One region of the Massilia sp. UYP32 genome, then DNA from elsewhere that is predicted to be linked to it. Evidence: predicted binding sites of a transcription regulator. Region 1 holds the regulator's gene; each other region holds the start of a gene.

Region 1 (7,911 bases):
GCGGCCCGGAGCGGTCCTCGACCGCGATCGCCTGCGGCTTCCAGGCGGCGAGCCGGTCGTTCAGCGGGGCCAGGCTCGACGTCTGGAAGGTCTTGGGCAGGTGCGCCAGGTGGGGCGAGCCGAGCACCATGATCTCGTTGACCGGCCCCGTCGCGGGGCCCTTGAGCCGGCTCGGATCGAAGGCCGGCTGGTAATCCTGCGCGGCGGCGGCGCAGGACAAGGTCATCGAGATCAGCAAGGCAGGCAGGCGCATCGGGTTTCCTTTCAGGTCATGAAGACCCGATGTTCACACCTCACCGATATGGTGTCACGCAAAAATGGATATGCACGCAGCGGATTATGCGAGATGCCTGAGCGGATGCGCATGCTCCGGCCACACCGGGTCGAAGAAGCGCGCCACCATGTCGGGCGTCACCTGATCGAGCGAAGGCGGATTCCAGCGCGGCGCATTGTCCTTGTCGATGACGAGCGCGCGCACGCCTTCCAGCACTTCGCCATGCGCGAAGTTGTGACGCACCAGCGAACGTTCCATGCGCAGGCAGTCGGCCACGGACAGCTGCGCGCCGCGCGCCAGCAGTTCGTGGGTCACGCACATCAATAGGGGCGAGCGCTGGCGCATCGCCGCCAGGGCGCGCTGCGCGAACGGCGTCTCGTCGCCTTCGAGCGAAGCCATGATCGCGGCGACCGACGCGGCGCCGAAATGCGCATCGATCAGCTGGCGCTGGGCCTGCAGTTCGCCATTGCCCGCCTTCTGCGCGAACGGCGCCGCGAAAGCGCGGATCGCCGCCGGCAGGTCGGCGCCGGGTGTGGACGCGATCAGGGCATGCAGGGCCCGCAGTTCGGCGCCCGGCACGAAGACATCGGCCAGACCGATATGGAGCGCGTCGGCGGCGCCGATCGTCAGCCCGGTCAGGCCCAGGTAGTTGCCCAGCTGTCCGGGCGCATGCGACAGGAAGTGGCTGCCGCCGACGTCCGGGAACAGGCCGATGTTCACCTCGGGCATGGCCATCTTCGTGCGCTCGGTCACGATGCGCAGGCCGCAGTCCGGGCCGCCCTGGGCGATGCCCATGCCGCCGCCCATCACGACGCCATCCATGATGGCGATGTAGGGCTTCGGGTAGAAATGGATCAGGTGGTTCAGCGCGTATTCTTCGGTGAAGAAATCCTCGAGCAGCGCGCTGCCGCCCATCGGCGTCGCATGGCCGACCTCATGGAAGAAGCGGATGTCGCCGCCCGCGCACAAGGCCTTCTCGCTGCTGCTGGTCAGTACGACCGCGTCGACCTGCCCGTCATGCCGCCAGGCGCGCAGCACAGTGGTGAGCGCGCGCACCATCTCGAGCGACAGCGAATTGAGCGCCTTCGGGCGGTCCAGGGTGATGATGCCGGTGCGGTTGGCGACGCGGGTCAGGACGTGGTCGGTCATGGCGTAATCCGTAATGGAGAGACATGCATTTTACCGAACACACGAAACGCGTCATATCGGGGAGCTGGATGCAAAAAGGGCGTCCCCTCAGACGCCCTTAGCTAGTGTGAGCCCTGCGCCTGATCAGGCGACAGCAGCGTCTTCGCCGCCGTTTTCCGGCAGGCGTTTGATCGAGGTACGGCTATGGTCCTTCAGCATTTGCTTGTGTTTCAGAATCTGTCTGTCCAGCTTATCCATCAGCGTATCGATCGCGGCGTACAGGTCTTGCGCGACACTTGCCACGTGCAGGGTCTTGCCCGACACCTGGACGTTGATCTCTGCTTTCTGCCTTTTTTCTTTTTCAGTGAGGTTGTCGACGGCCAGGAAGACGTGGGTGTCGATCACCTGGTCGAAATGGCGAATGATGCGCTCGAGCTTATTCTGAACGTATTCACGGATGGCGGGGGTTACTTCGAGATGATGGCCACTGATTGTGAGGTTCATACACACTCCTTTGAAAAGGTTGCACCGTGTGGACCACACCAACGCGACAAGGCACGACGGGTGTGGACGGCGCAGTTACAAGGACTTGCGGAGGCTTACAGGGGGTATCTTGAGGGCTTCACGGTATTTTGCAACCGTCCGGCGCGCGATGACCATGCCTTGTTCCCCGAGCATCTCCGCGATCTTGCTGTCGGACAATGGGTTCCTAGGGTCTTCTGCTCCTGTCAATTGTGCGATGAGCGCACGGATTGCCGTCGAGGATGCTTCGCCTCCCGCCTCGGTGGCAACGTGGCTGCCGAAGAAATACTTCAACTCAAACATGCCGTGCGGGGTCAGCATGTATTTCTGCGTTGTGACACGAGAAATTGTGCTCTCGTGTAGGCCTAGTGTATCAGCTATCTCACGTAAAACAAGGGGCCGCATGGCAACCGCGCCATGGGAGAAAAAGTTGCGCTGGCGCTCGACGATCGCCTCCGCCACGCGCAGGATGGTGTCGAATCGCTGGCGCATATTCTTGATGAGCCACTTCGCTTCCTGCAGCTGCGCGCCCATCTGCGCTTCGCTCTTGCCCTGCTTGAGCAGGCTGGCGTACAGGCTGTTCACGCGCAGGCGCGGCATCACGTCCGGGTTCAGGGTGACCGCCCAGCCGCTCTTGGAACGGCGCACGATCACGTCCGGCACCACGTAGTCCGACACGTTCGAGGCGAACGCCGCGCCCGGATGCGGATTGCATTGGCGCACCACGGCCTGCACCTCGCGCAAGTCTTCGTCGTCGCAGTCGAGCGCTTTTTTCAGCTTGCTGTATTCGCGCTGGGCGAACCAGCTCAGGTAACCCTCGACGATGGTCAGCGCCATGCGCCGCGTCACCAGCGGCACGCCCGGCATGCGCCGGATCTGCAGCGCCAGGCACTCGGCCGCGCTGCGCGCGCCGACGCCCACCGGGTCCATGCTCTGCACCAGCGCCAGCGCACACCGTAATTCGTCGATCTCGATCTCGAGTTCTTCGGGCAGCCTGGCGTGGATCTCGTCGAGCGGCTCTTCCAGGTAGCCGTTGTCGTCCAGCGCATCGATCACCAGCTCGGCCAGCGCACGGTCGCGCGCCGACAGGATGGCTTCGCGCACCTGTTCCATCAGGTGTTCGCGCAGCGTGATGGCGCAGGCCTCCAGTTGCGGGCGGCCGTCCTCGTCCTCGCCGCCGCCGGACGATGGCGCGCCGCCGTCGCTCCAGTCGGCATCGACGCGTTCGTTGTCGGCGCCGCCCTCGAAACCCTCGCCCTCCTGCGCCGGCGCACCCTCGCCCTCGGCCTGCTGGCCGGGCGCCGGCGGCGCTTCGCCATTGGCGGGCGCATTGTTGATGGCGCCATCGGCCAGCAGGCGCACCGATCGGTCGAGCGGATCGTCGAGCCGCTCGAGCAAGGGGTTATCGCCCAGTATCTGCTCGATCTCCTGGTGCAGCTCGAGCGTCGACAGTTGCAGCAACCGGATCGACTGCTGCAGTTGCGGCGTAAGCGCGAGGTGCTGCGAAGTGCGAAGTTGCAGGGACTGTTTCATCTAGGCGTCGCTCACATGCGGAAGTGTTCACCCAGGTACACGCGGCGCACCGACTCGTCGGCGATGATGTCGTCAGGACGGCCGGAGGCAAGCACCGCGCCCTGGTTGATGATGTAGGCGCGGTCGCAGATGCCGAGCGTCTCGCGCACGTTGTGGTCGGTGATCAAAACACCGATCCGGCGCTCCTTCAGGAAGCGCACGATGCGCTGGATCTCGATCACGGCGATCGGGTCGACGCCGGCGAACGGTTCGTCGAGCAGCACGAAGCGCGGATTGGTCGCCAGCGCGCGCGCGATTTCCACGCGGCGGCGCTCGCCGCCCGACAGCGACAGCGCCGGATTCTCGCGCAGCTTCTCGATCTGCAGGTCGGCCAGCAGGGTGTCGAGGCGCTCGTTGATCTGGTCTTTCGACAGCGGCTTGCCGTTGTCTTTCTGCAGCTCGAGCACGGCGCGGATGTTCTCTTCCACCGTCAGCTTGCGGAACACCGAAGCCTCTTGCGGCAGGTAAGACAGGCCCAGTACGGCGCGGCGGTGGATCGGCAGGCTGGTGATGTCGGTGCCGTTGATGTCGATCGAGCCGGCGTCCGACGGCACCAGGCCGACGATCATGTAGAACGACGTCGTCTTGCCGGCGCCGTTCGGGCCCAGCAAGCCGACCACTTCGCCGCATTCGACCTGCAGCGACACGTCGCGCACCACCAGGCGCTTGCCATAGCTCTTCTGCAGGCCCTTGACGACCAGTGTGCTGCGATCGCCCAGCTCCATCGGAATCGCCGTCATTGGGCGCCTCCGGCGGGTGCGCGCTTGGGCGCCAGGATCAGGGTGCCGCGGCCGCCGCCGGCGACGCTCTTGCCGCTTTCGTCGTTGCGCACCGTGGCCACTTCCTTGCGGTTGTCGTAGGAAATGAAGGGGCCGGTGATCTGGTTGGTCATGCGCGCGCCTTCGAGTTCGCGCACGACGGCGTTGGAATACAGGCGCACCAGTTCCGACCGCTCGTCGTACTCGATGCGCTCGGCCTGGCCGTCGACCCACAGGTCGGGACCGCCGTCACGCTTCTGGCGGAAAGTGGCGACCTTGCCGCCGGCAGCGGTGAGGGTCACGCTCATATAGCCTTCCGGGCTTTCCTTGACCAGGGCGCGGTCGGACTTGAGCACCAGGGTGCCGCGGGTCAGCACCACGTTGCCGGTCAGGATGCGGGTGCCGGTCACCTCGTCGATGTCGAGCGAATCGAAGTTGATGACCGCTTCCTTGAGCGAATCGGCGCGTTCGGCGGCCGCGGTCAGCGACAGCAGGGAAAGGAAGGCGGCGACAAGTAGTTTTTTCATGGTTGGTGGATACGGGTCTCTGGTTGGCACGCGGCGTTTCTGGAGGATCAGCGCTGGCGTGGCGGATAGACGATCTGGCCGCGGCTGGACAGGTGCAGCTGCATGGTCGCATTGTTGGCGACCATGCCGGTGCCCTTGACGCTGGACGCGCCGAGCTGCATGTCGATCGGCAGATCGGTCTTCAGTATTTCTTCGTCCGGCAGCACGGTGAGCGCCTGGGTGCGCACGTGCAGCGATTCACTCTGCGCGGTCTTGGGGCGCTGCAGGTCGACGTCGCCGATCAGCTCGACCCGGTGCTCCTGGTGATGGATCTGCGCGTTCTTCGCGACCACCGTCATCGGCGGGCGGCCCGGCTCGACGCCGCGCAGCACCGGCGCCTCGACGTGCGACACGTCGCCGCGCGGAATATGCTCCAGGCGCTTGCCCGACACCAGGTAGCTCGGCTGGCCGTTCTCGGTCATGCGCACGAAGGAGAAGTTCTCGACGATGTAGTCCGGTTCGTCCGGCGGTCCGCCCAGCTGGGCGTCGATGTCGGACCCCTGCATCAGTTGCAGCAGCCAGAAGCTGCCGAAGGCGAAGAAGGTGCCGATGACGATCATCGCCAGGAGATTCCAGCGGTGGGCGGTGCGCTTGTTGACGACGACGGTAGCCATTTTTAAAGCCTCAGGCGAAGTACGGCGCGAGCGCCTGGTCGTAGGTGCCCTGGGCGCGCATCACGAGGTCGCACACCTCGCGCACCGCGCCGCGCCCGCCGGCGTTTTTCGTTACGTAGTGCGCGCGGTGCTGCACCTCCGGGTGGCCGGACGGCACCGCGACGGCGAAGCCGACGCGCGCGAACAGCGGCAAGTCGATCACGTCGTCGCCGATGTAGCCGCACTGCTCCGCCGTGAAGCCGGTGGCTTCCAACAGCTTGGCGAAGCCGATACGCTTGTCGTGGATGCCCTGGTGGACGTGCGAGATGCCGAGATCGGCCGCGCGCTTGACGACGATCGGCGACAGGCGCGCGCTGATGATCGCGGTCTGGACGCCGGTCTTGTTCAGCAGCTGGATGCCCAGGCCGTCGAGCACATTGAAGGTCTTGGTGACTTCGCCTTCCGGGCCGTAGGTCAGGCTGCCGTCGGTCAGCACGCCGTCGACGTCGAAGATCATGACCTTGACGCGCGCCGCGCGCTCCATATGGGCCAATGGGGTAATGGCCGGGATAAATGTGTCGCTCATCAGATCACCTTGGCGCGGGTCAGGTCGTGGATGTGCAGCGCGCCGACCAGGCGGTCGTCCTCGTCGACCACCAGCATCTGGTTGATGCGGAATTCTTCCATCACGGCGACGGCGTCGACCGCCAGTTGCTCGGGCCGCACGCGGCGCGGGTTGGCGTGCATCACGTCGCGGATCTGGACGTTCGAGAAGTCGTGCATGCGTTCGATCACGCGGCGCAAGTCGCCGTCGGTGAACACGCCGACCGGACGGCCTTCGGCGTCGACGATGGCGGTCATGCCGAGGCCCTTGCGGGTCACTTCGAGCAGCGCTTCGACCAGCGAGGTTTCGGGGCCCACGCTCGGCACCGCGTCGCCGCTGCGCATCACGTCGCGCACATGGGTCAGCAGGCGGCGGCCCAGCGCGCCGCCCGGATGCGACAGCGCGAAGTCTTGTTCACGAAAACCCCGCGCATCCAGCAGCGCCACGGCCAGCGCATCGCCCATGGCGAGGGTGACGGTGGTGCTGGTGGTCGGCGCCAGGTTGAGCGGGCAGGCTTCCTTGTCCACCGCGATGTTCAGGTGCACGTCGGCCAGCTTGGCCAGGCGCGAGGCTGGTTTACCGGTCATGGCGATCACGCGCGCGCCCAGGCGCTTCACGGCCGGCAGGATGTCGAGGATCTCGGACGATTCGCCCGAGTTGGAAATCGCGATCACCACGTCGTTCCTGGTGACCATGCCCAGGTCGCCGTGCGCGGCCTCGCCCGGGTGCATGAAGAAGGCCGGGGTGCCGGTGGACGCCAGGGTGGCGGCGATCTTGCGGCCGATGTGGCCCGACTTGCCCATCCCGGACACGACCACGCGGCCGTCGCAGCCCAGGATCAGCTGCGCGGCGTTCACGAAGCTGTCGTCGTCGCCCAGGCGCGCCTGCAGGGCGCGGATGGCGTCGGCTTCGATCGACAGCGTTTCGCGACCCAGTTCCAACACGCGCCGGGCCAGGGTCTCGTCAAAACTTTTCGGCATTATTTTTTCATCGGTTACACTCATTTTGGAAGTATAAACGAATTGGGAAAGCAAAAAACTTGCCAGTCGTAACAAACGATAACAAGCGCATGCCGCACCACACCTGGCTAGTGCCATAAGATCAACACTTTTGCTGTTTATCCCAGCATCGCATCAATGCATTCCGGTCTTGAACTCACCCTCCTCCTGCTGGGCTGCGCCGTCCTGGGCGTGGTGCTTTTTCGTAGCCTGCAACTGCCGCCGATGCTCGGCTACCTCGCCGTCGGCGTCCTGATCGGCCCCCACGCCCTGGCCCTGGCCGAGGACAGTCCCACCACCCATGCGCTGGGCGAGTTCGGGGTCGTGTTCCTGATGTTCTCGATCGGCCTGGAGTTCTCGCTTGGCCAACTGCGCTCGATGCGGCGCATCGTGTTCGGGCTGGGCCTGGCCCAGGTGGTGTCGACGATCGTGGCCGTCATGGGGATCGCCCTGCTGGCGGCCTGGCTCCTGCCCGGCATTGCGCTCGGCTGGCAGGCCGCCTTCTCGCTGGGCGGCGCGCTGGCGATGTCTTCGACCGCCATCGTCGTCAAGCTGCTCACCGAACGGCTGGAACTCGAGAGCGAGCATGGGCGGCGCAGCGTCGGCATCCTGCTGTTCCAGGACCTGGCGGTGGTGCCGCTGTTGATCATGATTCCGGCGCTGGCGCGCGATCCGGAAGACCTGGCGATCACGCTCGGGGTGGAAGCGGTCAAGGCGGCGCTGGTGCTGGCCCTGCTGCTGTTCTTCGGCCAGAAGCTGATGGGGCGCTGGTTCACGGTCGTCGCCAAGCGCCGCTCGCAAGAGCTGTTCATGCTCAACCTCCTGCTGGTGACCCTGGGCGCGGCCTGGATCACCGAGCAGGCCGGCCTGTCGCTGGCCTTGGGCGCTTTTGTCGC
Region 2 (7,911 bases), on a different contig from region 1:
ACCGCCTTGTCGATGTCGAACGGCTTGGCCAGGTAGTCGAAGGCGCCGCCCTGGAACGAGGACACCGCCGAATCGAGGTCCGAAAAGGCGGTGATGATGATGACCGGCAGGCCGGGATGGCGGGCCTTGACGGCCTGCAGCAGGTCGATGCCGGATTCCCCCGGCATGCGGATGTCCGATACCAGCACCTGCGGGGTATCGGTTTCAAAGGCGGTCAGGGCCTCGCGCGCGTTGGCGAAGCTGCGGGTCTCCAGGCTTTCGCGCGCCAGGGCTTTTTCGAGCACCCAGCGAATCGATGCGTCGTCGTCGACAATCCAGATTGGTTTCATGTATTCGTGCTTCCCGCAACATGGATTCAATAAAGGACTGGTCGGCGCTTCTCGCTGCCCGCGCTTATGGCAGGGGCAGCAGGATACGGAAATCCGTCAGTCCAGGCCGGCTTTCGCACTCGATCACCCCCAGGTGCTGCTGCACGAAGGTTTGCGCCAGCGTCAGCCCGAGGCCGCTCCCGCCGTCGCGCCCGGATACGAGCGGATAGAAAATGCGGTCGCGGATATCGGGCGCGATGCCCGGTCCATTGTCGATGATATGCAAGTCTAATGCCAGCCCGTAACGAACCTTGGCCAGGGTGACCTGGCGCGCCACGCGGGTGCGCAAAACGATCTCGGCATCGCCCCCGGCGATGCGGCCGGCGAGCGCCTGGGCGGCGTTGTGGGCGATGTTCAGCACCACCTGGATCAGCTGCTCGAAATCGCCGCGAAACTCCGGAATCGAGGCATCGTAGTCGCGCTTGATGCTCAAGCCTTGCGGGAATTCGGCCAGGATCAGGCTGCGCACCCGCTCGCACACCTCATGGATATTGACGTCCCCGACGATGTGAGGTTTCCTGTGCGGCGCCAGCAGGCGGTCGACCAGGGTCTGCAGGCGGTCGGCTTCCTTGATGATCACCTGCGTGTATTCCTGCAGCTCGAGCAGGTGGTGCGGCGGCAGCTCGAGCTCCAGCAGCTGGGCCGCGCCGCGGATGCCGCCCAGCGGGTTCTTGATCTCGTGCGCCAGGTTGCGGATGAGTTCCTTGTTGGCCTGGCTCTGGTCGAGGATGCGCTCCTCGCGGTCGAGCTTCAGCTGCTGCACGTTCTCGCGCAGCTCGATCAGGAGGGTGCCGTCGCCCAGCGCGCTGACGATGCTGTTCACGTGCAGCGGCTCGCGGTTATTGCGCTGCAGGGTCAGGTCCTGGCGCAGGTCGGCGTACTGGTGGGCCAGCGCCTGGCCGATCAGGGCCGCCAGCTCGGCGCCGTTCTGGAACAGCTCGGGCAGGCGATGGCGCTGCAGCGACTTGAGCGACAGCTCCATCAGGTTCTCGGCGGCGGCGTTCGCATACAGCACTTCGCCCTCGGCGCCGGTCAGCAGCACGGCCGAGGCCAGCAGGTCGAGGCCGGCGTAGCGCGCCGGATCGCCCGCGTCAAAAGCGGGCGTGTCGTTCAAAGGTGGCAGGGTCATCTGATATTGCCGATCTCGCGCCGCAGCGCCTCGATATTGCGTTCGGTCCGGTTGATCTCGTCGCGCATCGACGCCACCCGCTCCTGGTACTTGGCGTAATTACGCTCGTTACCCTGGCGCTCGGGCTCGCCGTTATTGAATTCCTTCTTGAGGTCCGCCAGCTTGCGTTCCTCGATGCGCAGCTCGTCGCCCAGGATCTCGCGCCGCTCGTCGTCGCGCGCGCGCTGCACCACGTTGTCCACGCGCGGGAAGCCCGGCGGGGTGCTGGTGGCGGCCGGGCTCGGCGCACTTGCCGAACCCGATCCGCCCGATGCGCTCGATGAGCGCGGGGCCGGAATCGGCTTCGACGCGGCCGGCGGCGAACTGTAGCCGGTGTCGATCAGCTGGCACTTGCCGACCTTGGTGTCGGTGTACAGCGGGCGGCCGTTGGCATCGAGACAGCGGTAGATCTGGGCTTGGGCCGAGGCGCAGAACAGCAGGGCGAACATGGCCACGGCGCCATGAAAAACGATGTTTGTCATTCCTATCACTCGGTAGCTTGCATCGGCGGGAAGATGCATTGTAGTCGCGCCCGACTATACCCGAAGCAACAAAAAACGCGGGGAAAGCCATCGCTTTCCCCGCGTTTCATGGCATCGCCGTGGAGCATGGCGATGCGCAGGCACAACAGTATTGCTAACCGATTACGACGAGTAGTACATGTCGAATTCGGCCGGGTGCGGGGTCATGCGCAGACGCTGCACTTCGTTCATCTTCAGCTCGATGTAGGCATCGATCATGCTGTCGCTGAACACGCCGCCGCGGGTCAGGAACTCGCGGTCCTTGTCCAGGGCTTCCAGCGCTTCTTCCAGCGAGGCGCACACGGTCGGGATCAGCTTGTCTTCTTCCGGCGGCAGGTGGTACAGGTCCTTGGTCGCGGCTTCGCCCGGGTGGATCTTGTTCTGGATGCCGTCCAGGCCCGCCATCAGCAGCGCGGCGAAGCACAGGTAGACGTTGGCCAGCGGATCCGGGAAGCGGGTCTCGATGCGGCGGCCTTTCGGGTTCGCCACGTGCGGGATGCGGATCGATGCCGAACGGTTGCGGGCCGAGTAGGCCAGCTTGACCGGGGCTTCGTAGCCAGGCACCAGGCGCTTGTACGAGTTGGTGCCCGGGTTGGTGATCGCGTTCAGCGCGCGTGCGTGCTTGATGATGCCGCCGATGTAGAACAGCGCGGTTTCCGACAGGCCGGCATAGCCGTCGCCTGCGAACAGGTTCTTGCCGTCTTTCCAGATCGACTGGTGCACGTGCATGCCCGAGCCGTTGTCGCCGTTGATCGGCTTCGGCATGAAGGTCGCGGTCTTGCCGTAGCTGTGGGCGACGTTCCAGATGACGTATTTCAGGTTCTGGGTCCAGTCGGCGCGCTCGACCAGGGTCGAGAACTTGGTGCCCAGCTCATTCTGGCCGGCGCCGGCCACTTCGTGGTGGTGCACTTCGACCGGGATGCCCATCGATTCGAGGATCAGCGACATTTCCGAACGCATGTCCTGGAACGAATCGACCGGTGGGACTGGGAAGTAGCCGCCCTTGACGGTCGGACGGTGGCCGCTGTTGCCGCCTTCGAACTCCTTGTCGGTCGACCACGAGGCTTCTTCCGAGTCGATCTTGACGAAGCAGCCCGACATGTCGATCTTCCAGCGGACCGAGTCGAAGATGAAGAATTCAGGTTCCGGGCCGAAGTAGGCGGTGTCGCCGATGCCCGACGATTTCAGGTAGGCCTCGGCGCGCTTGGCGATCGAGCGCGGATCGCGGTCGTAGCCCTTGCCGTCCGACGGTTCGATGACGTCGCACTGCATGAACAGCGTGGTCTCTTCCATGAACGGGTCGAGGTTGGCGGTGTTCGGGTCCGGCAGCAGGAGCATGTCCGAGGCTTCAATACCTTTCCAGCCGGCGATCGACGAGCCATCGAAGGCGTGGCCGGATTCGAATTTGTCCAGGTCGAAGTGCGACACCGGGACCGTGACGTGTTGTTCCTTGCCGCGGGTATCGGCGAAGCGTAAATCAACGAATTTGACTTCGTTGTCCTTGACCAGTTGCATTACATCTGCGGCGGACTTTGCCATTCGGAATCTCCTAATTGAAAAAAGGAAGTCGAGTCATGAGAACCGACAACTTGCATCATGTTGAAGCACGAAGCATGCCAACTTGGTGACACCCCACGCGCCATCTCATTTGCATGAGGGCATGCACAAATCGTTCTTGGGGGGCGGGCCAGTTTACCCATAAAATCGCGTCGATCGGCAAGCTTGTCGAAAGATTTACAGTGCAGGCCGAATGCACCAACGGAGTGCGATCTCAGCCAGATGCACCATTTCAGAGCAGGATACACTGATCCATGGTGGTGCAGCGCGAGCGAATGCCCAAAAACGGAACGAACATTATGACTAAAGAAAACATTCTCGAGGCAGCGCGCCAGCGCGGCGCAGGCCAGCCCTATGCCGGTGCGGTGACGCCCCAGGAGGCGTTCGAGCTGCTCAAGAGCAGCCCGAAAGTCAAGCTGGTGGATGTGCGCACCAATGCCGAACGCGACTGGGTGGGCCGGGTCGCCATCCCCGATGCCCAGCACGCGGCGGTGCAGTGGGCCACCTACCCGGGCGGCGTGCCCAACCCGGACTTCGGCGCCCAGCTCGAAAAAATCGCGAGCAAGGACGATACCCTGCTGTTCCTGTGCCGCTCGGGCGTGCGCTCGCGCCACAGCGCCCGCGTGGCGACCGAACTCGGTTACGCCAACTCCTTCGACATCCTCGAAGGCTTCGAAGGCGACAAGGATGGCGAAGGCCATCGCAAGACCGTCGGCGGCTGGTGCAAGGCGGGATTGCCGTGGGTGGGCGCATGAGCGACGCCATGGAACGCCTGGTCAGGGCGCGCGAGCTGGCCGACCAGGGGCAGTATGACGCGGCGCTGCAAGAGCTGGTCTGGTTCCACGAGCACGCCCTGGAACAGGATCCCTCGTTGTATGGCGTGCGGCGCTCCTACGCGCTGGCCGACTGGGCGGTGCTGGCCGAGGCCCATCCGCCCGCGGCCGCAGCGCTCGAAGCGGTGCGCGAGCGCAATACCACTGCCCTGCTGAACGGCCAGGGCGCCCGCGACCAGCTGCTCGACGTCCTCTCGATCGACCATGCGCGCGACCAGCCGGTGCGCACGCGCGACTTGTTCCTGCAATTGGAAAAGGTGGCGCCGGCGCTGGCCGCTTCCTGCATCCGGGTCGTGCTGCCGCAGGTGATCGCCGCCGGCGACGCCGAGCTGGCCGAACGCCTGATGCCGAATCCCGAAGAGAACATCCGCCAGCATGCCGACTACCTGATGGACGCCTTCCGCGAGCGCCGCAAGCGTTTCACCGCCGCGCCCAGCATCCCGGCCGAGGTCCACAACTATGTGCAGGACGTGAACGCCATCCTGGACGTGCTGGCGGCGCGCGGCCGGCAGGCCGACGTGCGACGCCTGCGCCAGCTGGCGGCCGACGCGATTCCCGCCACCACCCTGCGCCGCGAAGTGCGCGCATCGCTCGTTCCCGGCGCGCCGGCGTGGTACGAGCGCGGCGTGCCGCGCCGTCGCAACGAACGGTTCAGTTAGGCATCACCATCAGCTGGAGGCCAGAGGCGCTGCCCGGCGTGCGATACACACGCTGGGTCGCCTTCCTGAAATCCTCCGGCTTGGCGTCGGGAATGCGCATGAAGCTCTGCGGATTCAGGTCGATCAGCGGAAACCACGAACTCTGCACCTGCACCATGATGCGATGGCCGCGGCGGAAGGTGTGGTTCACCTGCCCCAGCTCGTAGTCGATCGCTGTCACCTCGCCGGGCACGAAGGGCTGCGGCTTCTCATAGCTGTTGCGGAACTTGCCGCGCAGCGGATTGCCGCGCACTAGCTGCTGGTAGCCGCCCAGCTTCATGGCCGGCGGTGCGACGTCGTTGCCCGCGCGCGGCGAAGGGGGCGTCGGATAGTCGCTCGGGTAGACGTCGATCAGCTTGACCACCCAGTCGGCGTCCGTGCCGGTGGTCGAGACGAACAGCTTCGGGACGACGGAGCCGGCCACCGTGACGTCTTGTTCCAGCACCTCGCTCTGGTACACCAGCACGTCGGGACGGGTCGCGGCGAAGCGCTGGTCGGACACCATGTATTCACGCGGCACGCCCTGCGCCGGATAGCCGATGTAGGGCACCGGGCGCTTCGGATCGGCCACGTATTCATCGTAGCCGGCGCCGCCGGCGACCGGCTGCTGCCAGGTCAGGCTGCCGTTGGCGTTGAAATACAGGGTGCGCGCCCGGGCCGGCTTCGGCGGCCAGGCGTCGTAATTGCGCCAGACATTGGTGCCGGTCTCGAACATGGTGAACGGCGCCAGCTCCGTGGCCGGCTTGACGCCTTTCAGGTGCTGCTCGAAGAACGGGAACTGGATATGGCGCCGGAAGTAGTCGCTCGTATTGGCGTCGAAGCGCACGTGCCCGAGGCGCGCACCAATGCCGCGCATCCAGCCGCCATGCACCCATGGGCCCACCACCAGCTTGTTCGCCGCGGCCGGACTGTGGCGCTTGACCGCGTCGTGGATCGTGAACGGACCCTGGAAATCCTCCGCATCGAACCAGCCGCCCACGGTCAGCATCGCCGCCTTCACGTTCTTCATGTGCGGGCCGATGGCGCGCGACTGCCAGAATTCGTCATAGGTGTCGTGCTCGATGTTCGGCATGAACAGCGCGCGCTGGCGCTCGCTCATCGTGCCCGCGATCGCCCCCAGGGTCAGGTGCTTGAGGAAGAAATCGTAGCCGTCGGCCTCGTCGTAGTCGAAGCCGCCGCCCGACGCCGGCTTGGGCGATGGATTCGGCGCCGCGACGAACGACGAATAGAAGTCGAAGTTGGCGGCCAGCTTGAACGCGCCGCCATGATAGGAATCGTCGCCCATGTACAGGTCGGCGATCGGCGCCTGCGGCGAGGCGGCCTTGATCGCCGGATGCGAATCGATCACGCTGGCGGCGGCGTAGAAGCCGGGATAGCTGATGCCCCAGATGCCGACCTTGCCGTTGTTGTTCGGGACGTTCTTCAACAGCCAGGCGACGGTGTCGTGCATGTCCTCGGCTTCGACGCCCTCGCCTTTCGCGCGCTGCGTCTTGCCGTGCGGCGTCATCTCCTGCCACACGCCCTCGGACATGTGGCGGCCGCGCACGTCCTGGACCACGAAGATGTAGCCGGCCTCTTCGAACTCGCGCGAGGGGCCGAGCGTTTCCGGCATCCAGTCCACGCCGTAGCGCAACGCTCCTTCGGCGCGCACGCCGGCGCTGTAGGGCGTGCGCTGCATCAGGAAGGGATAGGAGCGCGAAGCGTCCTTCGGCACGTACACGGCCGTGAACAGGCGCACGCCGTCGCGCATCGGTATCCGGTACTCATACTTGGTATAGGCTTCGCGCGCCGGTCGCTCCCTCGCGGACGGCGCGGCATCCATGCCGGCCGCAAGGACGGGCGAGGCGGCCGGCCAGGCCAGCAGGCAACCCAGGACGAGGGCGGAGAACGAACGGCGGATCATGGCTTCCTTCGGGACGGTACACGGGGCCGCCAGTGTAATCCGTTTGCCCCGGGCGTGGCTATGCCGACAGGTTCCTGGCCGGCTGCCGCAACTCGCACGCGACCACGCGGTCGCGGCCTTGCGCCTTGGCCTGGTACAGCAGCGCGTCGGCCGCTTGGACCCATGCCAGGGCGGGCCCGTCGTCGACGGCGCATCAGACACCGGTGATGGAGCTGGAGTTCCACTCCTGGATCTGCGGCGTGACGGAGCGGAACTCTAGTCACAATGATGGTGTCTGAATCTACGTAAGCGTACATGCGAGAACACCATGGAAATGATGCTGAAGACCGGCGCGGCAGCGCGCCGGCTTGGCGTGACACCCAAGACGTTGCAACGCTGGGATCGCTGTGGCACGTTCTCTCCATTAGCGCGCAGCCCAACCGGCCTGCGCCTCTATAGCGAAACGCAGATTGCTGAGCGGATCGGCTTGCAGTCACGCCCGGTGCCATACCGGATCATCGCTTACTGTAGGGTGTCTAGCGCTGCGCAAAAGCCTGATTTACGCAATCAGCGCCGGGTTCTGGAAGAATTTTGCACAGCCCGTGGACTGGCAAATGTCGAGTTCATCAAAGAGATCGGCGGCGGGCTCAATTTCAAGCGCCCGCGCTTGCTGGAGCTGACCGACGCGATCGGGCGAGGCGAGGTCCGCACCCTGGTGCTGGCGCATCGGGATCGCCTGGCGCGCTTCGGGTACGAATGGTTCGAACACATAGCGCACGTGCATGGCTGCGAGCTTCTCGTACTGAATCAGGAGCGCCTGTCCCCCGAGCAGGAAATGGTGCAAGACATGATGACCATCGTGCATTGCTTTTCAAGTCGTTTAG
Region 3 (7,911 bases), on a different contig from region 1:
TTGCCGGGCACGCAGGCGGCCTGCTGCCAGGTGATCACGTTCGAGCCGACGAAGTGGTTCGACGACGGCGCCCCGCCCTCGGCGCGGCCGGACGCCTTGTGGCCCATCTCCATGATGTCGATCTCGCCGTTGCGCGGCCAGGTCTGCGGACTGACGCCCAGCATCCACGCGGCCGGCCACAAGCCGGTGCCGAGGTTCGGCGTGGCCATGCGCACCTCGATCATCCCGTACTGCACCTGCACCTTGTTCTTGGTGTCGAGCCGGGCCGAGGTGAAGACATTGCTGCCGATCGTCTGGCTGCGCGCCTGGATCGCCAGCGCGCGCGTGCCCGATTCGAAAGGCACGTTGACGATGCTGGCGTTGTTGGGGCTGTAGTACTGCAGCTCGGCGTTGCCGTAGCCGCACAGGCCGATCTGGCAGCCGTTACCGTCCTGCAGGTTCCACACGCCAGTGTTCACGCTGCTGCCATTGAATTCCTCGGACCACAGCAGCTGGCCGATGACCGGATTGGTGACGCTGGCCGCGGCCTGCGCTGCACAGGCCAGCAGAGCACCTGTGACAAGCGCTGCGGGAAGCGAATGGAAAGGTTTCCATCTCGAGCGATGTTTCTGGTTCTGGTTGTTCACGTCGACTCCTCTTGTTCTCACTACAAGAAAATGCGGCCGTGCCAGGATGGCCGTGCCGCGCCTCGCCAACTTGCCGTTGGTCTCGAATGCATGCGGATTCGTGCGGAATAAGGAAATTGGAAACCTTTCCAAACAGGAAAGAAAAATATAGTCCGATTCCCGCAAGGCGTCAAACGGATGTGAACGTTTCGTGTGCGATTACCCCGCCGGCATACGCATGCGACGGGGTGGAGGGCGCAGCGTCAGGTCCGGACGCTGGCGAGGATTTGCGCGACCAGTTGTTCCTGGCTGTCGCGGATGTCGAGGGTAATGCCGGCTTCGTCCGGCTGCAGGGGTTCGAGCGTCTCCAGCTGGCTGTCGAGCAGCGATGGCGGCATGTAGTGGCCGGGGCGGTTGCTGACGCGTTCGAGCAGCAGGCCGCGCTCGCCGGCCAGATGGGCGAAGCGCACGTCGCCGCCGGCGCTGCGCAGCAAGTCGCGATAGGCGCGCTTGAGCGAGGAACACGACAGCACCGCCCCGCCCTCGCGTGCGGCGAGCTTGTCGCGCAGGGTCAGGAGCCAGTCGCGGCGGTCATCGTCGGTCAGCGCAATGCCGGCCGTCATCTTGGCGATATTGGCCTGAGAATGAAAGGCGTCGCCCTCGATGAACGGCACGCCAAGCGCGGCGGCCAGCTTTTCGCCGATGCTGGTCTTGCCGCAGCCGCTCACGCCCATGACTACCCAGGCCGTCCCCTTGTTGTCGTCTCGCGCTTGTGTCGTCATTTCCTCATGTTAACGCTAACATCAATACAGCCGATTGTAGCGCCTGGGCACGAAGGATGTAAAGCATCATGCACCACGGTTGGGCGGATGCGCGGCGCCGGTGCCTGTCGGCAGAAATCGCACACCCCGCCCTGCCGGCGCTTGCCAACGCAAAAAGCGGTTTTCGTCTTTGAAATGAATGGCTTAACCCCACACGATTCCAGATGGCACAGGTCTTGCTGTCGACAATGCTCAGGCATGGTCACGCCCGCCTCGCAGTTTCACTTTTTGCGTCATCACCACTACCAGGGGTCTTCGCCAATGAAAGATGAGAATCTGTACCGTCCTTATTCGCCCGAATCTTCCCTGACCGGCTGCGGCTGCGCTTGCGGCAGGCATGGTTCCCAGGACGAGCACGATCGCGAAGCGCAAGCCGCCAGGCTGCGGCGCGCCGGCGATGCCGAAGCGCTGTCCGGTGACTTCGTCGAGGCGGCAGCGGTGCGCGCCCTGTTTCCGCATGAAGCGACGCGCCGCAACCTGATCAAGGCAGTGGGCGCGCCGACGCTGATGGCGGCGATCGGTTCGCTGCTGCCGCTGGCCAGCCTGCAGGCCAATGCGATGGAAAAAACGGGCGCGCTCGAGAAGAAGGACCTCAAGATCGGCTTCATCCCGATCAACTGCGCCACCCCCTTGATCATGGCCGACCCGATGGGCATGTACAAGGCGCAGGGCCTGAACGTCACCCTCAGCAAGACCGCCGGCTGGGCGCTGGTGCGCGACCAGATGATCAACCGCGAGCTCGATGCTTCGCACTTCCTGGCGCCGATGCCGCTGGCGATGTCGATCGGCCAGGGCGGCGCGCCGCAGCCGATGCGCGTCGCCACCATCCAGAACATCAACGGCCAGGCGATCACGCTCGGCCTCAAGCACAAGAACAACCGCGACCCGCGCAACTGGAAGGGTTTCAAGTTCGCGATCCCCTTCGAGTACTCGGTCCACAACTTCCTGCTGCGCTACTACCTGGCCGAGCACGGACTTGACCCGGACCGCGACGTCCAGCTGCGCGTGACGCCGCCGCCCGAGATGGTCGCCAACCTGCGCGCCGGGAACATCGACGGCTTCCTCGGCCCCGATCCGTTCAACCAGCGCGCCGTGTTCGACCAGATCGGCTTCATCCACATTCTCACCAAGGACATCTGGAACGGCCATCCCTGCTGCGCCTTCGGCGCCTCGCAGGCCTTCATCGACCAGAACCCGAACACCTTCGCCGCGCTGTACCGCGCCATCCTGAATGCCACCGCGATGGCGCACAAGGCCGGGAACCGGGCCGAGATCGCCAAGGCGATCAGCAAGCCGGCCTACCTGAACCAGCCCGAGACCGTGGTGCTGCAGGCGCTCTCCGGCCGCTTCGCCGACGGCCTGGGCAAGGTGCGCAACGAGCCGGACCGCGCCGACTTCGACGCCCTGCCCTGGTATTCGATGGCGACCTGGATGCTGACGCAGATGAAGCGCTGGGGCTACCTGAAGGGCGACGTCAACTACAAGGCGCTGGCCGAGCAGGTGTTCCTGCTGACCGATGCGCGCAAGCAGATGGCGGCCCTCGGCATGCCGGCGCCGGCCGCCGCGGCAAGCGGCTACCGACCGTTCACGATCATGGGCAAGACCTACGACCCGGCCAAGCCGCAGGCCTACCTGGACAGCTTCGCGATCAAGCGCGCCTGAGTTGGAACGAAAGAATCCATGCACAAGCAAATGAAGTTCAAGGCGGCGCTGCTGTCGCTGGCGCTGCTGCTGGTCTTGCTCGGCGTCTGGCATATCGCCACCGCGCCGCGCGCCGCGGCGCCGGTGGCGGCGATGAGCGCCGAGGAAGCCGAGTACGCGGCCCTGATGGGACAGGCGCCGGTGGCCGCCGCGGATCCGGCGCCTGCCGCCGGCAGCGGCTTTCCCACGCCGTCGCAGTTCGCGCAGATAGCGGGCGGCCACCTGGCCGACCCGTTCTACGATCGCGGCCCGAACGACCGCGGCGTCGGCATCCAGCTGGCGCATTCTCTGGTGCGCGTCGCCCTGGGCTATCTGCTGGCGATGCTGGTGGCGATCCCGCTGGGCTTCGTGATCGGCATGTCGCCGCTGCTGTACCGCGCGATCGATCCGTTCATCCAGGTGCTCAAGCCGATCTCGCCGCTGGCCTGGATGCCGATCGCGCTCTACACGATCAAGGATTCGTCGATCTCGGACATCTTCGTGATCTTCATCTGCTCGATCTGGCCGATGCTGATCAACACCGCCTTCGGCGTGGCCGGCGTGCGCAAGGACTGGCTCAACGTCGCGCGCACGCTCGAAGTGTCGCCGCTGCGCAAGGCCTTCCTGGTGATCCTGCCGGCGGCGGCGCCGACCATCATCACCGGCATGCGCATCTCGATGGGCATCGCCTGGCTGGTGATCGTCGCCGCCGAAATGCTGATCGGCGGGAACGGCATCGGCTACTTCCTGTGGAACGAATGGAACAACCTGTCGCTGGCGAACGTGCTCTTCGCCGTGCTCATGATCGGCGTCGTGGGCATGGCGCTGGACCTGATGTTCGCCGCCCTGCAAAAGAAGGTGACCTATGCCGAATGATCGCTTCGTCCAGGTCGACGGCCTGGCCAAGACCTACCGCGCCGGCCAGCCGCCGGTGTTCGAACAGGTGTCGTTCGCGATCGAGCGCGGAGAATTCATCTGCATCATCGGCCATTCGGGCTGCGGCAAGAGCACCATCCTGAACGTGCTGGCCGGGCTCGAAGCGGCCAGCGCCGGCACCGTGATCATGGACGGCCGCGAAGTGACCGGCCCCGGCCTGGACCGCGGCGTGGTGTTCCAGAACCACGCCCTGCTGCCGTGGCTGAGCGTGGAAGACAATATCGGCTTCGCCGTGCGTTCGCGCCATCCCGACTGGCCGCGCGACAAGGTGCGCGAGCACGGCGCGCGCTTCATCGAGATGGTGGGCCTGAGCGGCGCGGCGCGCAAGAAGCCGGCCGAGCTCTCGGGCGGCATGAAGCAGCGGGTGGGCATCGCGCGCGCCTTCGCGGTCGAACCCAAGATGCTGCTGCTGGACGAACCGTTCGGCGCGCTCGACGCCCTCACCCGCGGCACGATCCAGGACGAGCTGCTCGGCATCTGCGCGGCCACACGCCAGACCGTCTTCATGATCACCCATGACGTCGACGAGGCGATCCTGCTGGCCGACCGCATTTTCTTGATGAGCAACGGCCCCCGGGCGCGGATCGCCGAGATCGTCGTCAACACGCTGCCGGCCGACCGCAGCCGCGCCACGATCCACCGCGATCCCCAGTTCTACAAGATCCGCAACCACCTGGTCGACTTCCTGGTGCGCCGTTCGAAGATGCTGCAGCAGTCCGGCGCCGAGGGCGCCAAGCCCTCGGCGACGCGCATCGTACGTCCCGGCCTGGAAGACGATGCGCAGCCCCCTGTCCCCGACCATTACCGCGCACAGGCTTCGGCCTGAGCAACCGCCTTTACCACCACCACATCGATGGAGCCCAATATGATTTCATGCCGTGAAGACGTCACCAACATGATCTTGTCCGCCAAGGTCCGCAAGGGCATCAAATGGCGCGACGTGACCGAGGCCACCGGCCTGTCGAAGGAATGGACCACCGCCGCCTGCCTGGGCCAGATGACGCTGGACAAGCAGCAGGCCGAGGCGGTCGGCAAGATCTTCGAGCTGTCCGACGAAGCCATCGCCTGGCTGCAGATCGTGCCTTATAAGGGTTCGCTGCCCACGGCGGTGCCGACCGATCCGCTGATCTACCGCTGGTACGAGCTGGTGAACGTGTACGGCACCACGATCAAGGAACTGATCCATGAGGAGTTCGGCGACGGCATCATGAGCGCCATCGATTTTTCGATGGACATCCAGCGCGCCGAAGACCCGAAGGGTGATCGCGTCAACGTGGTCTTGTCGGGCAAATTCCTGCCCTATAAGACCTACTAGCGCTCGTCGGCTCAGGCGCTCTCGCGCTCGCGCAGGGTAAATCCCAGGTCGATGCGCTTGCGTTCGGGCTCCTGGCCCTTGATCACCTGCAGCAGCAGGCTGGCGGCCTCGAAGCCGACCTGGTAGCGCGGCGTGTCGATGGTGGTCAGCGACGGCATCATCCATGCCGATGCAGGGAGGTCGTTGAAACCGCAGACGGCGATCTCCTGCGGGATCTGGACGCCGTGGCGCTGGCAGTGATAGACGGCGCCGTGGGCCAGGTCGTCGTTGCAGCAGAAGACGGCATCGCAGTCGGGCATGTTCGCCATCATCTGCCCCATCAACTCGGCGCCGAGCGCGATCGTGGAGCGTTCCGGCACCATCAGCTCGAGCCGCGGGTCGGCCAGGCCGGCCTCGACCATCGCGGCCCGATAGCCGTCGGCGCGCCGCAGCGTACGCTCGTCGAGCTGGGCGCCGATGAAGCCGATGCGGCGGTAGCCTTTCTTGAGGAGGTGGCGCGTCATCTCCATGCCGGCCTCGAACTGCGAGAAGCCGACCGACAGGGCGCCGGGTTCGTCCGACAGGTCCATCATCGACACCGACGGCACCTGCGACGCTTCCAGCATCCTGGTCACGGCCGGGCTGTGGGCCTGGCTCGAGAACAGGATGCCGTCCGGGCTCGATTGCAGATAGGTGCGCAGCAGCTTTTCTTCCTCGGCCTGCGAGTAATAGGTATTGCCGATCAGGAGCTGGTACTGGCCCGGCGCGACGGCGTCGTGGATGCCCTCGAGGACGGCGGTGAACACGGCGTTGGAAAACGACGGCACCAGCACCACGATCACGTGCGACTGCGACGAGGCCAGCGCGCGCGCCGCGCGGTTGGGCACGTAGCCGAGTTCCGCCACCGCACGCTCCACCTTGACCCGGGTGACCTCGGAGACCATCTGCGGCTGGCTCAGCGCGCGCGAGGCGGTCATGATCGACACGCCCGCCATGCCCGCCACCTGCTCGAGCGTCGCGCGCCCCGTTCCCCTGCCCCTGCTGCGGCCCGTCTTATCCATTGTCATCCTGTCGTAGCGTTCTTCATCCCTGGTTCCATTCTATCAACAACGGACGGGCCTTTCGTGGCTGCCTTGGCCAGCGCAAAAAAGCGACCGAAAAGTCATCTATTGACTTTACTGATTTTATTGTTGTTTTTTTGCTGAATTATGCTTCGCCGCCGCAGACGACCTCCTCGGCCATGGCTATACTTTTCCTGCTATGTTGCCCTAATGAAAGAATTGCATGCGCCTGAACACCCCGGTCACCAATACCGAATACCAGCTCGCCGACGGCAAGACCATCGTCTCGACCACGGATTTGCAGGGCAATATCCGTTACGCGAACCCTTATTTCGTGCAGGTGAGCGGCTTTACCGAGGAAGAGCTGATCGGCGCGCCGCAGAATATCCTGCGCCATCCGGACATGCCGGTGGAGGCCTTCGCCGACATGTGGCAGGCGATCCGCGCCGGACGGCCGTGGAGCGGCATGGTCAAGAACCGCTGCAAGAACGGCGATTATTACTGGGTGTACGCCAACGTGACGCCGGTGCTCGAGAACGGCCAGGCGACCGGCTATATGTCGGTGCGCACCAAACCGACCCGCGAGCAGATAGCAGAGGCGACGGCGCTGTACGGCGAATTCAAGGCCGGCAACCCGCGCGGCCTGGTCTTGCGCAACGGCCGCGTCGAACACGGCGGCCTGCGCGGCCGCCTGGCGGCGCTGGGCCGGCTGCCGCTGCGCACCCAGGTCAACGGCGGCATGGGCCTGTTGACGTTGCTGCTGGCGGCGATCACGCTCCAGTGCTGGCGCGACGGCCTGCCGGCATGGGTCTTGTTGTCGCTGGCCGCTTCTCTGGCCATGGTGCTGGGCCTGTGGGCCAGCCTGCGCCGCAACGTGCTGGCGCCGCTGGCCGATGCATCCGGCTTCGCGCGCCGCCTGGCCGGCGGCGACCTCACCTGCCGCCTGGCGCCGCGCCGCGACGACGAGATGGGCCAGCTGGTGGCGGCCCTGCGCCAGTCGGCCGTGAACCTGTTCAGCGTGATCGGCGACGTGCGCGCCAACTTCGACGAGATCCGCCACGCCACCGGCGACATCGCGACCGGCAACCTGGACCTGTCGAGCCGCACCGAGACGCAAGCGTCGAGCTTGCAGGAGACGGCGGCCAGCATGGAGCAGCTCACTCACAACGTGGCGCAGAGCGCCGACAGCGTGAACGCGGCCAGCGACCTCGCGCGCCGCGCCGCCGCGACGGCCGGCAACGGCCAGCGCACCGTCACCGAGGTAGTGAGCACGATGGAAGCGATCAGCGCCTCGTCGCACAAGGTGCTCGACATCGTCGGCATGATCGACGGCATCGCCTTCCAGACCAATATCCTGGCCCTGAACGCCGCCGTGGAAGCGGCGCGCGCGGGCGAACAGGGCCGCGGCTTTGCGGTGGTGGCGGGCGAGGTGCGCACGCTGGCCCAGCGCAGCGCGGGGGCGGCCAAGGAGATCAAGGCGCTGATCGACGCGTCGATCCTCGACGTCGACAACG
Region 4 (7,911 bases), on a different contig from region 1:
TCGTCAGCTACCTGCTCAAGGACGATCCGCCGCAGGGCGCGCAGGTGACGCTGGCGGCGCGCAAGAAGATGATCGCGTCGCGCCTGTCGCTGTCGCCCGAATACTTTTCGCGCGTGCTGCACGACATGGCCCACCGCGGCATGGTCGGCATCGCCGGGCGCAGCATCACCATCCTCGACATCGAGCGCCTGCGCGCCTACGAAGGCTGACGCCGCGCCGTCATCAACCATCCACGGAGGCGTTTCATGTACATGCACCTGACCGAATTCACCGACAACGCCCTGCGGCTGCTGGTCTACCTGGGCAACCACCGCGAGCGGGTCGCGACTATTAACGAGATCGCCGAGCGCTACGGCATTTCGCGCCACCACCTGGCCAAGGTGTCCTGCGTGCTGTCCGCGTCCGGGCTGATCGAGACCTCGCGCGGCCGCCTGGGCGGGATGCGCCTGGCCGGCGCGCCGCGCGACATCCGCCTGGGCGAAGTCGTGCGCTGCACCGAGCGCGGCCTGGCGCGCGGCGCGCGCGGCGGCGCGGATGGCGAGCGGCCGCCATGCGGCCAGCCTGACGACCGCCTGCAGCAGTCGCTGGCGGTGGCCACCGCCGCCTATCTGGCCGAACTCAATCGCGTGACCCTGGCCGACCTGATTCCCGGCAGCGGCGAGGCGCACGGCGACGTGCCGGGCTGGCTGGCCACGAACGCCTGGCGCTGGCGGCACTCGGCGCTGGAAGAGGGGGCGTGACATGGCGCCGGCGCTTCGCCGGCCTGTCCAGAAAAGCGCACGACCGTGCGCAACCGCTTCCGCACGCGATGGTGTCGCTTCGGCTAGAATGTTTGCCCATGAATGGAAGGCCGCCTTCCACGCCGCGACACCCAAGTTATAGGAAGACCATGAGTACCGATAGTAATCTGAACGAAGCCCAGAACACCCAATTGCGCATCGACGCGCTCGAATACCACCGCAGCCCGACCCGCGGCAAGATCGAAGTGGTGGCCACCAAGCCGCTGTCGAACCAGCGCGACCTGTCGCTGGCCTACTCGCCGGGCGTGGCCTACGCCTGCGAGGAAATCGCCGCCGACCCGGCGACCGCCTTCGACTACACCTCGCGCGGCAACCTGGTGGCCGTGATCTCGAACGGCACCGCGGTGCTGGGCCTCGGTAATATCGGCCCGCTGGCGTCGAAGCCGGTCATGGAAGGCAAGGGCTGCCTGTTCAAGAAGTTCGCCGGCGTCGACGTGTTCGACCTGGAGCTGGACGAGCTGGATCCGGACAAGCTGGTCGACGCCATCGCCATGCTCGAGCCGACCGTGGGCGGCATCAACCTCGAAGACATCAAGGCGCCGGAATGCTTCTACATCGAGAAGAAGCTGCGCGAGCGCATGAACATCCCGGTCTTCCACGACGACCAGCACGGCACCGCCATCATCTCGACCGCCGCGCTGCTCAACGCGCTGAAGGTGGTCGGCAAGGACATCGGCCAGATCAAGCTGGTCTGCTCGGGCGCCGGCGCGGCGGCCATCGCCTGCCTCGACATGATGGTGCTGCTGGGCGTGAAGCAGTCGAACATCTACGTCACCGACTCGAAGGGCGTGATCTGGCAGGGCCGCGAAGCGAACATGGAAGCCAACAAGGCGCGCTATGCGCAGGCGACCGATGCCCGCACCTTGGGCGACATCGTCAAGGATGCCGACGTGTTCCTGGGCTGCTCGACCGCCGGCGTGCTCACCGCCGAGATGGTCAAGACCATGGTCGACAAGCCGGTGATCCTGGCCCTGGCCAACCCGGAACCCGAGATCCGTCCAGAAGTGGCGAAGGCCGCGCGTCCGGACGTCATCATCGCCACCGGCCGTTCGGACTATCCGAACCAGGTCAACAACGTGCTGTGCTTCCCTTACATCTTCCGTGGCGCGCTGGACTGCGGCGCGACCCGCATCACCGACGAGATGAAGCTGGCCTGCGTGACCGCGATCGCCGAACTGGCCGAAGCCGAGGCGAGCGACGTTGTGGCGCTGGCCTACGAAGGCCAGGACCTGACCTTCGGCCCCGAATACATCATCCCGAAGCCGTTCGATCCGCGCCTGCTGGCGGCGATCGCGCCGCGCGTGGCCGAGGCGGCCGCCGCATCGGGCGTGGCGACCCGTCCGATCGCGGACATGGACGCCTACCGCGACCAGCTGGGCCAGATGATCTACCACACCGGTTTCTTCATGAAGCCGGTGTTCAACAAGGCGCGCGCCAACCTGCGCAAGGTGGCCTACGCCGAAGCGGGCGAGCCGCGCGTGCTGCGCGCGGTGCAGACGGTGGTGGACGAGGGCATCGCCCAGCCGGTGCTGATCGGCGACGAGGGCGCGATCGCGCGCGCCGTCAAGCAGGCCGGCCTGCGCCTGCAGGCGGGCGTGGACTACACGGTCATCGCGGCGGAAAGCGACACGACGCTGCAGGGCACGCGCCTGCTCAAGTCGGGCCAGGTCGACGCCCTGATCTGCGGCATGACCGGCAGCTACGACAGCCACCTGGAACACGTCCGGAACGAGATCGGCGTGGCGCCGGGCGCCGAAGTGCTGGCCGCGATGAACGCGCTGGTGCTCGACAAGCTGACCCTGTTCATCACCGACACCTACGTCAACGAGACCCCGAGCGCCCAGGAACTGGCGGCGATCACCCGCCTGGCGGCCGACGCCATGCAGCACTTCGGCCTGGAGCCGAAGGCGGCGCTGCTGTCGCACTCGTCGCAGGGCTCGTCCGAGCGTCCGTCGGCGCGCCGCATGCGTGAAGCCCGCGCCCTGCTGGCGGAACAGGCCCCAGAGCTGGCGGTGATCGGCGAGATCCACGGCGACGCCGCGCTGTCGCAGGAAATCCGCGACATCTACAACATCGACGCCGGCTACGCGGGCAGCGCCAACCTGCTGGTGATGCCGTCGCTGGACGCGGCCAACATCCTGTTCAACGTGCTCAAGGTCGCCAGCGGCAAGGGCGTGACGGTGGGCCCGATCCTGCTGGGCGCGGCCAAGTCGGTGCACATCCTGAGCCCGAGCGCCACCGTGCGCCGCATCGTCAACATGACGGCGCTGGCTGCCGCGCAAGTCGTTTAATGCGCTAACCCTCCCCATCCGGCGGCCCCTTGCGAGGGGCCGTCGCGTTTTTTGGCTTTCTCCATGATTTCCGTGATCGACCTCGCATTGAACTTCGGCCTGGGCGCCTCGCTCGGCATCGCCGGCGGCATGCTGGGCATCGGCGGCGGCCTGATCGCCATTCCGGTGCTGGGCCTGTTGTACGGCATGAACCAGCACCTGGCCCAGGGCACGGCGCTGGTGATGATCGCGCCGAACGTGGCGATCGGCTTCTGGCGCTATCACCAGAAGCATCCGGTCGACCTGCGCTCGGTCGGCGTGGCCGGCCTGTGCTCGATCGGGACCGCCTGGCTGGCGGCGCGCTTCGCGGTGGCGATCGACGCCGAGGTGCTGCACTACGCCTTCGCGCTGTTTCTGCTCGCGCTGGCGCTGTACTTCGGCTGGCCGTCGCGGCGCAAGACCGGCGCGCCACCCCCGCCCGTGAAGGAAGTGCCGGGCCGGTTGATGCCGGCGATCGGCATCGCCAGCGGCGCGGTGTCGGGCTTCTTCACGATCGGCGGCGGCATGGTGGTGGTGCCGGCGCTGGTGAGCCTGTTCAAGATGCCGCAGACGCGCGCCCAGGGCATGGCGCTGGCGCTGGTGGTGCCGGGCGCCTTCGTGGCGCTGGCCACCTATGGCCACAGCGGCGCGGTCGACTGGCAGGTCGGCCTGCCGCTGGCGCTGGGCGGCGTGCTGACCGTGTCGTGGGGCGTGCACCTGGCGCATACCTTGCCGGCACGCCTGTTGCGGGTGGCGTTCAGCACGGTGCTGCTGGCGGCCGCCGTCACCATGCTGGTGACCGGCGGCGCTGCGGCGGGCTAAACCGCGCGGGCGCGGCGACGGCGCAATGTCAGTCCCGTCGCGCCGATTGCGAGCAGGGCCAGCGTGGCCGGTTCCGGCACCTCGTTTGGCCCCACGTAGCGCGGGACGATGCGGGACACGTGTTCTTGGTAGCCGCCGTTAAAATCGAGCCACTGCTCATACCCGGGGTCCAGGGACCCTGCGGAGACGGTGCCTCGGTGGGCGCCTGCGAAGTCGTAGAAGCCGGGGCCATCCTCCGTAACCCGGTATATCGAAGTCGTGTAATGGGCAGTGTAATAGAGGATGCCCGATGGGTCGGATGCGAACCTGATGCTGAACGATGTGTACTGGTCGCCGCCAAAGTTGCTGTAGATGCGGAAATTGGTCGGGCCGTCGCGCAAGAAATGGGTGCTCACTTCGGTGATCTGGGTACTGCCTTCGGAATGCTCCGGTGATATGCGCATTTCGAACGGCTGGCCGACTCCCTGGATCGGTAGTCCGAACCTGAAATCGGCAATGGACCCATCGGTATCGTGCTGCACGAAGTACCCGGTTAGCGGGCCCTTGAAATTATATTGCACGTATCCCGCCCATGCTGGCAGCGCACACAGCAGCCCTGCAACGAGCCCAATTACTTTCTTGATCATGTTGTCTCTCCCTGGTTAAATGAAAACCGGGCAGGGAGCAAGTAACGTGCCAAAAAATCAAAAATTATTGCAATCAAGGACTTGGCGTTTCATCTATGCGATTTTGTCGGACGCCTGTAATGCCGGCCGACAGCAAAAATCAGTTGGCGATGCCGTCGTCGTCACCGAACCGGTCGAGCAAGAACGCGATGAAGGCGCGCGCCCGCGCCGACTGGTGCTGGCGATTGGGGTAATACAGATACAGGTCGGCTCCTGGCTGCATGTAGCCGGGCATGACGATCCTCAGGCGTCCGCTCTCCACATACTTCTTCAGGTCCCATTCCGAGCGCACCAGAATGCCGTGTCCGTCCAGCGCCCAACCCAAGGCGATGTCGCCGTCGTTGCTCGACAGCGCGCCCTCAACTTTCACCGAGACGCTGCGTCCCTCGTGCACCAGGCGCCAGACGCCGTACGCATCGTCGTTCTGGCGGTGGACAATGCAGCGGTGCGCCGCCAGCTCGTCGAGGGTCGTCGGCTCTCCATGCCGTTCGAGGTAGCGCGGCGAGGCGCACAGGAAGCGCCGGTTCGACATGATGCGGCGCGCCACCAGGCGCTGGTCGGGCAGTTCGCCGAAGCGGATCGCCAGGTCGATGCCGCCCGCGACCAGGTCGACCGGGCGGTCGGTGACGTCGAGCTGCACCTCGACCTGCGGATAGCGCTGGGCGAAGCTCGATACCAGCGGCGCGATCGCCGTGCGTCCGAAGCCCAGCGACGCGTTCACCTTCAAGAGGCCGCGCGGCACCGAGCGCGTGCCGGACACCGCTTCTTCCATCTCGCGCAGCTCGGCCAGGATCCGGGTCGCGTAGTGCAGATAGGTTTCGCCTTCGGGCGTCAGGCTGCTGGTGCGGGTGGTACGGTTCACCAGGCGCACGCCCAGGTGTTCTTCGAGCTGGGCCAGGCGCTTGGTGGCGGCCGGCGGGGTCAGGTCCAGTTCGCGGGCGGCCGCCGACAGGTTGCCGTGGCGCGCCAGCAGGACGAAGAATTCGAGGTGGGAAGCGAGCTCGTTTTTCACCGCAGGTTAAGAATCTAGTGAATCCGGCTCAATCATAACCGCCTTTGGAGCGAATAATCTGGTGGCTCGTACAACCGCAAGCGAAGGAACACCAGATGAGAATCGTCGAGATCCGCGAAAAAACCGTCCCGATCAGCTCCCCGATCCGCAACGCCTACATCGACTTCAGCAAGATGACGCTGAGCGTGGTCGCCGTCGTCACGGACGTCATGCGCGACGGGAAGCCGGTGATCGGCTACGGCTTCAATTCCAACGGCCGCTACGGCCAGGGCACGCTGATGCGCGAGCGCTTCATCCCGCGCATCCTCGAGGCCGATCCGGCGTCGCTGCTCGATGCCGACGGCGACAACCTGGATCCGCACAAGGTGTGGCAGGCGATGTTCACCAACGAGAAACCGGGCGGGCATGGCGAGCGCTCGGTGGCCATCGGCACCATCGACATGGCGGTGTGGGACGCGACCGCCAAGATCGCCGGCAAGCCGCTGTTCCAGCTGCTGGCCGAGCGGTATGGCAACGGCGAGCCGGATCGTACAGTGTTCGTCTACGCGGCCGGCGGCTATTATTATCCGGGCCAGGACCACGGCAAGCTGAAGGACGAGATGCGCAGCTACCTGGATCGCGGCTACACGGTGGTCAAGAAAAAGATCGGCGGCGCTTCGCTTGACGAAGACCTGCGCCGCATCGATTCGATCCTGAGCGTGCTGGGGGATGGCCAGAAGCTGGCGGTGGACGCCAACGGCCGCTTCGACCTGGACACCGCGATCCGCTACGCCAAGGCGCTGTCGCAGTACGACCTGTTCTGGTACGAGGAAGCCGGCGACCCGCTCGACTACGAACTGCAGGCCACCTTGCGCAACTACTACGACAAGCCGATGGCCACCGGCGAGAACCTGTTCTCGATGCAGGACGCGCGCAACCTGATCCGCCACGGCGGCATGCGTCCGGACCGCGACTGGCTGCAGTTCGATTGCGCGCTGAGCTATGGCCTGGTGGAGTACCTGCGCACGCTCGACATGCTGCGCCAGCACGGCTGGTCGGCCAGCCGCTGCATTCCGCATGGCGGCCACCAGATGTCCCTGAACATCGCGGCCGGACTGGGGCTGGGCGGCAACGAGTCCTATCCCGACCTGTTCCAGCCGTATGGCGGCTTCCCGGACGGGGTGAAGGTCGAGAATGGATACATCACGATGCCCGACCTGCCGGGGATCGGCTTCGAAGGGAAGGCCGACCTGATCGCCGAAATGCGGCGCTTGACCGATTGACAGTCAGTCTTTCAGGCCTGACCCGGGCCTGGCCTGGGCCGCGTGCAGGTCGGCCTTGACGGTATCGGGCGCCAGGTTGTTGACGACGTTGCCGATGAATTTGCTGCTGGCAAGGCCCGCGACGATGCGGTCCTTGCCTTCCTTGAGCGCCGCGTAGCCTTCGGCGGCCACCTTCGCCGGCGACGCCTTTTCTCCCACGCCGAGTTTATTGGTCAGCATGTCGGCGCGCGGCCAGAAATTGGTGTCGACCTGGCCCGGCATCAAGAGCGTGATGGTAATGCCTTCGATGCCGCTGTCCTTGAGCTCGGACTTGACCGCTTCGGCGAACGACACCAGGAAGGCCTTGGTCGCGCCATACACCGCCTCGTACGCCGTCGGCATGGTGCCCGAGATCGAGGCGGTGAACAGCAGCTTGCCGGCGCCTTGCTCGACCATGTCGGGCAGGATGCGCTTGGTCAGGTGGACTTGCGAGATCGTGTTCAGCTGGATCATCGCGATCTCTCGTTGCAGGTCGGTGCCGCCGACGAAGCGGCCGCCCAGGCCGACGCCGGCGTTGAGGGCGGCGGCGGCCAGCGGGCGGCCCGCGGCGCGCACCGCCGCGTACAGGGTTTCGACGCCGTCGAAGTCGGTAAGGTCGGCCACCACAGTGGCAACTTGCGCGCCGCGGCTTTTCAGCTCGTCGGCCGCGGCGTCCAGGCCGGCCTGCGTGGTGGCGGTGATGATGAGGTCATGGCCGTCGGCCGCGAACTGGTGGGCCAGTTCGTAGCCGATGCCGCTGGAGGCGCCGGTGATCAGCGCCAGGGGACGATGGGTTTGCTCTGTCATTGCTGGCTCCTTCGATTGATCGTTGGGGCCAGCGTAGCATGCTGAAAAAATTGCCCTCGTCCGGCTGGGCAAATCGCTTCTAGGCGTCTAGATAGCGCGCGACCGCCTGTCCCACTTGGGTGGTGTTGGCGGCGCCGCCCATGTCCGGCGTGCGCGGGCCCTCGACCAGGCATTTCTCGATGGCGGCCAGCATGGCGTCGTGCGCCGCGGTGTAGG

Evidence for each region. The regulator sigma-54, encoded in region 1, starts transcription at its own class of promoters, with help from an activator protein. The targets are predictions, from matches to a motif close to TGGCANGNAANCTGCTTT.
Region 2: glnA (type I glutamate--ammonia ligase) is a predicted target of sigma-54. The motif match lies at 3,659-3,676, and genes of this name have one in related genera.
Region 3: ABIB42_RS11485 (CmpA/NrtA family ABC transporter substrate-binding protein) is a predicted target of sigma-54. The motif match lies at 1,592-1,609, and genes of this name have one in related genera.
Region 4: ABIB42_RS23405 (PEP-CTERM sorting domain-containing protein) is a predicted target of sigma-54. The motif match lies at 4,592-4,609, and genes of this name have one in related genera.

The regions. Positions count from the first base shown of each region.
Region 1 covers NZ_JBNDIK010000026.1:86,369-94,279, reverse strand. The annotation lists gene ABIB42_RS20200 (DUF5694 domain-containing protein) at 1-253, opposite strand, end outside; gene ABIB42_RS20195 (enoyl-CoA hydratase/isomerase family protein) at 338-1,423, opposite strand; gene hpf (ribosome hibernation-promoting factor, HPF/YfiA family) at 1,547-1,906, opposite strand; gene ABIB42_RS20185 (RNA polymerase factor sigma-54) at 1,982-3,457, opposite strand; gene lptB (LPS export ABC transporter ATP-binding protein) at 3,469-4,221, opposite strand; gene lptA (lipopolysaccharide transport periplasmic protein LptA) at 4,233-4,781, opposite strand; gene lptC (LPS export ABC transporter periplasmic protein LptC) at 4,829-5,434, opposite strand; gene ABIB42_RS20165 (KdsC family phosphatase) at 5,445-5,999, opposite strand; gene ABIB42_RS20160 (KpsF/GutQ family sugar-phosphate isomerase) at 5,999-6,997, opposite strand; gene ABIB42_RS20155 (monovalent cation:proton antiporter family protein) at 7,154-7,911, shown strand, end outside.
Region 2 covers NZ_JBNDIK010000011.1:45,772-53,682, forward strand. The annotation lists gene ntrC (nitrogen regulation protein NR(I)) at 1-329, opposite strand, end outside; gene glnL (nitrogen regulation protein NR(II)) at 394-1,497, opposite strand; gene ABIB42_RS10325 (DUF4124 domain-containing protein) at 1,494-2,018, opposite strand; gene glnA (type I glutamate--ammonia ligase) at 2,181-3,596, opposite strand; gene ABIB42_RS10335 (rhodanese-like domain-containing protein) at 3,914-4,369, shown strand; gene ABIB42_RS10340 (hypothetical protein) at 4,366-5,106, shown strand; gene ABIB42_RS10345 (CocE/NonD family hydrolase) at 5,099-7,048, opposite strand; gene ABIB42_RS10350 (IS607 family transposase) at 7,356-7,911, shown strand, end outside.
Region 3 covers NZ_JBNDIK010000012.1:125,392-133,302, forward strand. The annotation lists gene ABIB42_RS11475 (glycoside hydrolase family 16 protein) at 1-626, opposite strand, end outside; gene ABIB42_RS11480 (gluconokinase) at 869-1,387, opposite strand; gene ABIB42_RS11485 (CmpA/NrtA family ABC transporter substrate-binding protein) at 1,688-3,088, shown strand; gene ntrB (nitrate ABC transporter permease) at 3,107-3,982, shown strand; gene ABIB42_RS11495 (ABC transporter ATP-binding protein) at 3,972-4,868, shown strand; gene cynS (cyanase) at 4,908-5,357, shown strand; gene ABIB42_RS11505 (LacI family DNA-binding transcriptional regulator) at 5,369-6,397, opposite strand; gene ABIB42_RS11510 (methyl-accepting chemotaxis protein) at 6,621-7,911, shown strand, end outside.
Region 4 covers NZ_JBNDIK010000035.1:3,047-10,957, reverse strand. The annotation lists gene ABIB42_RS23425 (Crp/Fnr family transcriptional regulator) at 1-209, shown strand, start outside; gene ABIB42_RS23420 (RrF2 family transcriptional regulator) at 246-740, shown strand; gene ABIB42_RS23415 (NADP-dependent malic enzyme) at 890-3,091, shown strand; gene ABIB42_RS23410 (sulfite exporter TauE/SafE family protein) at 3,155-3,931, shown strand; gene ABIB42_RS23405 (PEP-CTERM sorting domain-containing protein) at 3,928-4,557, opposite strand; gene ABIB42_RS23400 (LysR substrate-binding domain-containing protein) at 4,697-5,608, opposite strand; gene ABIB42_RS23395 (mandelate racemase/muconate lactonizing enzyme family protein) at 5,704-6,870, shown strand; gene ABIB42_RS23390 (SDR family NAD(P)-dependent oxidoreductase) at 6,874-7,695, opposite strand; gene ABIB42_RS23385 (tartrate dehydrogenase) at 7,775-7,911, opposite strand, start outside.